3 regions of the Mesorhizobium sp. 10J20-29 genome follow, and region 1 is predicted to be linked to each of the others. Evidence: predicted binding sites of a transcription regulator. Region 1 holds the regulator's gene; each other region holds the start of a gene.

Region 1 (2,265 bases):
CGTCGGCATGGATTTCTCCGAGGACGCGCCCCTTCTCGCGCAAGGGCGTCTTCTCGATCCCGCGGCATTATCGCTCGCGGCTTCCGCCAATCATGCCGCCGTTCCGGTTGTCCGGCGCCCGCTCGTCGCGCTGATTGCAACCGGCGACGAACTCCTGCCGCCTGGCAGCACGACCGGGCCGGACCAGATCATCGCCTCCAATTCCTTTGGCGTCGGCGCCATTGCCCGCCAGGCCGGCGCCGACGTTCTCGACCTCGGCATCGTGCCCGACCGCCTCGACCTGATCGAGGCGACGGTCGCCAGGGCGATTGCCGCCGGCGCCGATGTCGTCGTGACGCTCGGCGGCGCGTCCGTCGGCGACCATGATCTCGTGCATCGCGTACTGGTTGGCCTCGGCATGGAACTCGGCTTCTGGAAGATCGCCATGCGGCCGGGCAAGCCGCTCATGTACGGGCTGCTGGGCAGCACGCGCTGCCTTGGCCTGCCCGGCAATCCGGTCGCAAGTCTCGTCTGCTCGCACCTGTTCCTCAAGCCCCTGCTTTTGCGCCTCGGCGGCCGGCCGGTGCTCGACGACACGGTGGCAGCAACGTTGGCCGTCGACATGCCGGCCAACGACCTGCGCCAGGATTATGTGCGAGCAAGCATGGAGCGGAGCGCCACGGCAATCGCCGTCACGCCTTTCGCAGCCCAGGATTCTGCGATGCTGAAGGTTCTCGCCGACGCCGATTGCCTGTTGATCCGCGCGCCCTTCGCCCCGCCAGCCCGAGCCGGCGACCCCTGCCGCATCATCCCGTTACGCTGAACAAACCATCAACAGATTCATTAAAATTTAAACGGTTGCGGAACACAACTGGAACAGATAGTGTTTGTTCTGGTTTTGTTTGGGTTTTGATTCCCGGGGGACATGCGAATGCTGACGCGCAAGCAACACGATCTTCTTCTCTTCATCCATGAGCGGTTGAAGGAAGCCGGCATCCCTCCCTCCTTCGACGAGATGAAGGATGCTCTTGATCTGGCGTCGAAGTCGGGGATCCATCGCCTCATCACCGCTCTCGAAGAGCGCGGCTTCATCCGCCGCCTGCCCAACCGCGCCCGCGCGCTTGAAGTGCTTCGCCTGCCCGATTCCATCGCGCCTGGCCTGAATGCGGCGCGCAAGTTCTCGCCAAGCGTCATCCAGGGCAGCCTCGGCAAGCCGAAGCCCGACGCGCGCGATCGTTCGGCCAGCAACGACGACGATTCCTCCGCTGGCGTTTCCGTCCCAGTGATGGGCCGCATCGCGGCCGGCGTGCCGATCGACGCCATCCAGCACCAGACTCACGCGATCATGGTCCCGCCGGAGATGATTTCGGGCGGCAGTCACTACGCACTCGAGGTGCGCGGCGATTCGATGATCGAGGCCGGCATCTTCGACGGCGACACGGTCATCATCCGCAACGCCGACACCGCCAATCCGGGTGAGATCATCGTGGCGCTGGTCGACGACGAGGAAGCGACGCTCAAGCGGTTCCGCCGCAAGGGCGCCTCGATTGCGCTGGAGGCCGCCAACCCGGCCTACGAGACGCGCATCTTCGGTCCGGACCGGGTCCGCGTGCAGGGCAAGCTTGTCGGCCTGATCCGACGCTACTGATCCGGATCGTTCCGGCTGTCGGCTGACGCGCCTTCTGCCGCCGCCGGCCTGGTCCGGCTGTAAGGCGCCAGTCCCCTCGCCTCGCGCGAATAGCGTCGTTGCACATGCCAGGGGCGGTAAGGTCGCTTGATCGCGAATTCAATCTCCACGGTCGGCGCAAAATTCTCCCCGGTTGCGGCTTCGCTGTTCGACGCTTCGTTGCCGTCTGCCCTGGACCCGAACGTCACCGCCGCGCTGCCCAACTGCGCCAGATCGCGCTTGCCGACAACAAGGACATCGCTGCTGCGGCAGGGATCCCGCACCGTCGCGTCGTCGATCACCACGACACGCGCCAACCCGCAGGCTTCCGAGGCGCCGGACGGGTCCTTCGCATGCACGATTATGGCGCCAGACGCGTGTCGTGCCGCGCATGCCCTTTCGCTGCACACGAAACCCTGCGTCCCATTCGGCTGTCCGGCAAGCTGTTCGACCAGCCCGGCAACGCTTGCCGGCGCATCCTTCGCAACAACCGGTCCGACGATGGCGCCCGCCAGCATGGCGCGCTGCCAGTTTTCCGTTGTGAACGCGTTCGGTCGCGTCCGGTTGACCGCCATTCCGGCGTTGCCAGCGTCCAGTCCGACCAGGCGCCCATCTTCCGA
Region 2 (2,265 bases), 1.3 Mb from region 1:
ACCTGGACGCTGACGGCGACGCTGTCGTGGGCGACAGCGGGCGTCGCCAGGGTAACCAGGGCGAGCGGCGCGAACAGGGCAAGGCGTGACATGGCGGTCCTCCGGCTGAAACTCACGCCAAGAATAGCTGGCCGCAGCGATGCGTTCCGCCGCAAGTGCCGGAAGACTTAACGAAAGCCTAAGGGTCAGGCCTTGCGGCTCGGCGCGACACGGATTTCCGACGCCAGGCGACGCGAGGCGAGGCCGCGCGCCAGGGCCTCGGCGCTGGCCGCCCTGCGAACCAGGGCAGAAGCCTGGCTCTTGGTGATGACCAGCCCGTCCGACAGCGCGCGGTTGCCGGAGAACACCCGCGACAGGAAGGGCGCGCGGCCGATCTTGGAGCGCGAGAAGCGGGCCGGCATCTTTTGCAGTGCGGTATGGGCGACGACACCCTCCATCCAGCCCTCGACAAGACGCGCACCAGGCTCCACAAGCAGCAGCCAGTCGCCCTTGGCCTGGCGCACACCTGCCGCGATGCCGCCGCTGATGTAGCTGCAGCCGGCATGGTCGGCGACCTTGCCGGTCTGGTCGGTCGATCCGTTGTCGCAGACGATCACTTCACGCACCACGCCTTCGATAGCGCCGCTGATCAGCGACGCCAGCGTCTGGGCCAATCCGTCCTCGTCGTTCCGGGTCTCGATCAACACGCTAAGCATGCACGCCGAATAGCCGAAACTGCCGCGCAGCGCCAGTTGCCGGGTCCGCATTCGCCGTCTGCATCACAAAGTTCTTGCTTTGTTCTCTTTCTCAAAATAGGAATAGTTTCATGAAAACGCCGATTCGCAGGCCCGCCGAGATGCCTTGGGAGAGAGCCAGGATGGAACAGATCACACGCGCAGACATTGCAGCTTTCGGAGCCGGAAGGGCCGAGATGGCTAATGCGATGATCGAGCAGAGCGGAATCAGGGTGCGACCCGAGCGCAATCGCGGTCGCGCCGCAGGCATCAACCCGAGCGGCCGCTTCGAGCCGGTAAGCCGCGACGTGTTCGACGACGGCTGGAATTCCTTCGAGGACCTGCCGCCCTTCAAGACCGACGTGCAGGTCGAGAAGCCGCGCACCATCATCACCCGCAACGAATCGCCGGACATTTCCTTCGATCGTTCGATCAACCCCTATCGCGGATGCGAGCATGGCTGTGTCTATTGCTTTGCCCGCCCGACACACAGCTACATGGGCCTGTCGGCCGGTGTGGATTTCGAATCGAAGCTGTTCGCCAAGCCGGATGCCGCGAAGCTGCTCGACAAGGAGCTCTCCAAGGAAGGCTACCAGCCGCGCACCATCGCCATCGGTACCAACACCGATCCCTACCAGCCGGTGGAGAAGCGCTGGCGCATCATGCGCGAGATCCTCGAGGTGCTCGAGGCGCGCAACCATCCGGTCGGCATCGTTACAAAATCCGCGCTGGTGACGCGCGACATCGACATCCTGGCGCGCATGGCCGAGAAGGGCCTCGCCAAGGTGGCGCTGTCAGTTACGACACTCGACCGCAAGCTGGCCCGCACGATGGAGCCGCGCGCTGCGACCCCGACCAGGCGCCTGGAGACGATCCGCGAGCTCAGCGACGCCGGAATCCCGACCTCGGTCATGGTGGCGCCGATCATTCCGGGCCTGACCGACCCGGAGATCGAGCGCATTCTCGACGCTGCACGCGCCGCCGGCGCGCTCGACGCGGGATACGTCATACTGCGCCTGCCGCTTGAGGTCAGCCCGATCTTCAAGGACTGGCTGCTGCGTCACTACCCCGACCGCTACCGGCACGTGATGTCGCTGGTGCGCTCGATGCGTGACGGCAAGGATTACGACGCCGAATGGGGCAAGCGCATGAAGGGCAGCGGGCCCTATGCCTGGCAGATCGGCCGTCGCTTCGAGATCGCAGCCCGCAGGCTCGGGCTCAACGCGCGCAAGACGCCGCTGCGGACCGACCTGTTCGTGCAGGCCAAGAAGGGCGCCGAGCAGCTGATGCTGCTCTAGCACACACACGGAACGCCAGCGTTCCGCCCCATCCGTCCGGCCGCTCCCCCCGGCTGCCCGACGGCGCCTCCCCGACCCGCCAGCCCCCCTCGCCGGCCGGGAAGGCCTTGCGGAGAATCGGGACCGATGCGAGCATCGCCGCACCATGGCTCGCACGCGTCCTGATTCTCCGCCCCTCATTGCCTTTGTCGACAAGCCCGACTTCACCTTCGAGCTGAAGGCGATCGCCGCCGGCAGCTGGCCGGTCGCGGGGC
Region 3 (2,265 bases), 1.1 Mb from region 1:
TGATCGGCCATGCCGGTGTAGAGACGGCTTTCGTCGGTATAGAGGGTGCTTTCGCGGGCAACGTTGTCGGTCACCAGTTCGGCAACATTGATCTTGGTGGCCTGTGCGACATGGAAGGTGCGCACCGAACCGCCGCGCTCTATAAGGCCAAGCACGGCGCGCTTGTTCGACGGACCCGAACGGCCCTTCTTGGTGAAGGGTTCGCCGCTGGTCTTGGTGGTGCGCCTTTCAGCCTTCGAACCGAAATAGGTTTCGTCGGCCTCGACAACCTGACCCTCGCCACCGAGCGGGCCAAGGTTGCCGTCGCGCATTGCCTCACGAATACGGTGAGACATGAACCATGCGGTTTTCAGGGTCACGCCAAGGGTGCGGTGAAGCTGGTTGCTCGAAATGCCCTTCTTGGACGAAGCCATAAGGAAAATCGCCTGTAGCCACAGGTTCATTTTGACGTGGCTGGCCTCAAAGATGGTGCCGATCTTCACGGTGAAGGGCTTTCGGCAATCGTAGCACTTGTAGGCGCCGATGCGGGTGCTCTTGCCCTTCATGGCGCTGATACGGTCCATGCAGCCGCAATGCGGGCATACCGGGCCGTTCGGCCAAATCCTGGCCTCTACAAACCGGTAGGCGGCGGCTTCGTCGTGAAAGTGGCGGTCTGAAAGCACGGACATCGGTCTAACTCCTTATGGAATCAACCTAAACCATCCGTTTGGGTACGTCAAGTATAATATGCGGAATAAGTTCTTATATCCGGGCCAGGGCCAACTGTGAACAAAGAAAGAACGCTCGGCGTTGCGGAAGCAACCCAAACTCCTGTTTTCCTTAAGGTTGTTGGCGGAACAATTCGTGGCCGCGCGTGAACTTGTCCACGCCGGAGCCGCCGACCGCATAGTCCGGCCATGCACACGGACAAGAAACGCATGACGAACGGCCTTGGGCGACAGGTGACCGAATTCCTGGAAGGCAAGCGGGCCGAAGCGACGATGGCGCGTCAGATGGCGGCGCTGCAGATCGCCTGCCACTTCGACATGGCCGCAGCGCTTGCCGCGCCGCCCGACCTGCGCGCCCAGATCGTCCTGCGGCTGGAACGGGCCGTCGAGCGGGAGCGCCAGCGCGGCATGCGCCGGCACTGGAGCTACGACCTCAACCGGCACATCGCCCTGAAGCAGGCCCTCGACACGCTGCGCGGCACCGCCGGGCCCGGGAAACCGTCGAAACGGGGCCGTGAAAATGGCAACGGCGCCAGGAGGCGCCGCTGCAGATCCGGTTAGGCAGTGATGCCTATTTTGCCGCCTTGCGCTTGCGCCCGAGGCCCATCTTCTTGGCCAGTTGCGAACGAGCCGCGGCATAAGTCGGTGCAACCATCGGATAGTTTGCGTCGAGGCCCCACTTCTCGCGATACTGATCGGGCGTCAGGCCGTAATGCGTCATCAGGTGGCGCTTGAGAGACTTGAAGCGCTTTCCGTCCTCGAGGCAGACGATGTACTCGTCATGCACCGAGCGCTTCGGGTTTACCGCAGGCTTCTGCTTGTCGGCCGGCGGTGCCTCGGCTGCGCCGCCCACACGCCCGAGAGCAGCGTGAATCTCGGCGATCAGATTAGGAAGGTCTCCGGCCGGAACCGGATTGTTGCTGACATAGGCTGCCACGACGTCTGCCGTCAGCTCGATCAGCATCTCGCTGTTCTTGGCAGGTGCTTCCGATGTTTCCATTTTTTTTCATGCCCCAACTAAGTTTCAATTTGATCGCCCCATTGTTCTCGAACGGGGCAACGCACGATTTTTTTCACAGGAATTCACCTGCGATTCGTGTCGCTATATATCAATGAAGCCAGGGCAGAAGTAAGTCAATTCGCTATAGCGACTTTTTCTACAGCAAAATTTGTACGCAGGAGTATATATACCGGATCAGTCTTCCCGCTGATTGCATCTATCAAGTGTTTGTACGTCACAAATGCCAAGCGATTACGCGGGGGTATCTTCAGCTAGTTGTCGGGCGTTTTCGTGCCCGCAGCGGGCTTCGCGCGGCGCGCCTTTTCTTCGGCTATCGTCAGGTCGTCGCGCTTCGAGTGTTCCCACAAGTTGTATCCCGCGCCATGAGCGGCCTTGGCCAGCAGGTGCGAGGAAATCGGGACCGTCAGCAAGAAAAACAGGATGCCGGCCAGAGCCCGCAGGGCAATGGCGGCATCGTTCGACTGCAGCGCCAGCGCCAGCAGAACAACGCAGGAGCCGAGAGTTCCGGCCTTCGAGGCGGCGTGCATGCGCGTGTAC

What was found. Region 1 encodes LexA, which represses DNA repair genes until DNA is damaged. Its sites were predicted from a motif close to TGTTCNNNNTGTGTTCNG; they were not measured.
Region 2: the regulator LexA is predicted to act here: its motif matches at 765-782, upstream of ACT2BZ_RS13435 (PA0069 family radical SAM protein).
Region 3: the regulator LexA is predicted to act here: its motif matches at 765-782, upstream of ACT2BZ_RS14205 (cytoplasmic protein).

What each region holds. Positions count from the first base shown of each region.
Region 1 covers NZ_CP199156.1:4,075,591-4,077,855, forward strand. Annotated here, with positions in the region: gene ACT2BZ_RS19520 (molybdopterin molybdotransferase MoeA) at 1-802, shown strand, start outside; gene lexA (transcriptional repressor LexA) at 911-1,627, shown strand; gene ACT2BZ_RS19530 (ComEC/Rec2 family competence protein) at 1,621-2,265, opposite strand, start outside.
Region 2 covers NZ_CP199156.1:2,812,130-2,814,394, reverse strand. Annotated here, with positions in the region: gene ACT2BZ_RS13445 (BA14K family protein) at 1-92, opposite strand, end outside; gene ACT2BZ_RS13440 (glycosyltransferase) at 186-695, opposite strand; gene ACT2BZ_RS13435 (PA0069 family radical SAM protein) at 857-2,011, shown strand; gene ACT2BZ_RS13430 (ribonuclease HII) at 2,157-2,265, shown strand, end outside.
Region 3 covers NZ_CP199156.1:2,980,268-2,982,532, reverse strand. Annotated here, with positions in the region: gene ACT2BZ_RS14210 (IS1595 family transposase) at 1-668, opposite strand, end outside; gene ACT2BZ_RS14205 (cytoplasmic protein) at 918-1,268, shown strand; gene ACT2BZ_RS14200 (MucR family transcriptional regulator) at 1,279-1,707, opposite strand; gene mnhG (monovalent cation/H(+) antiporter subunit G) at 1,980-2,265, opposite strand, start outside.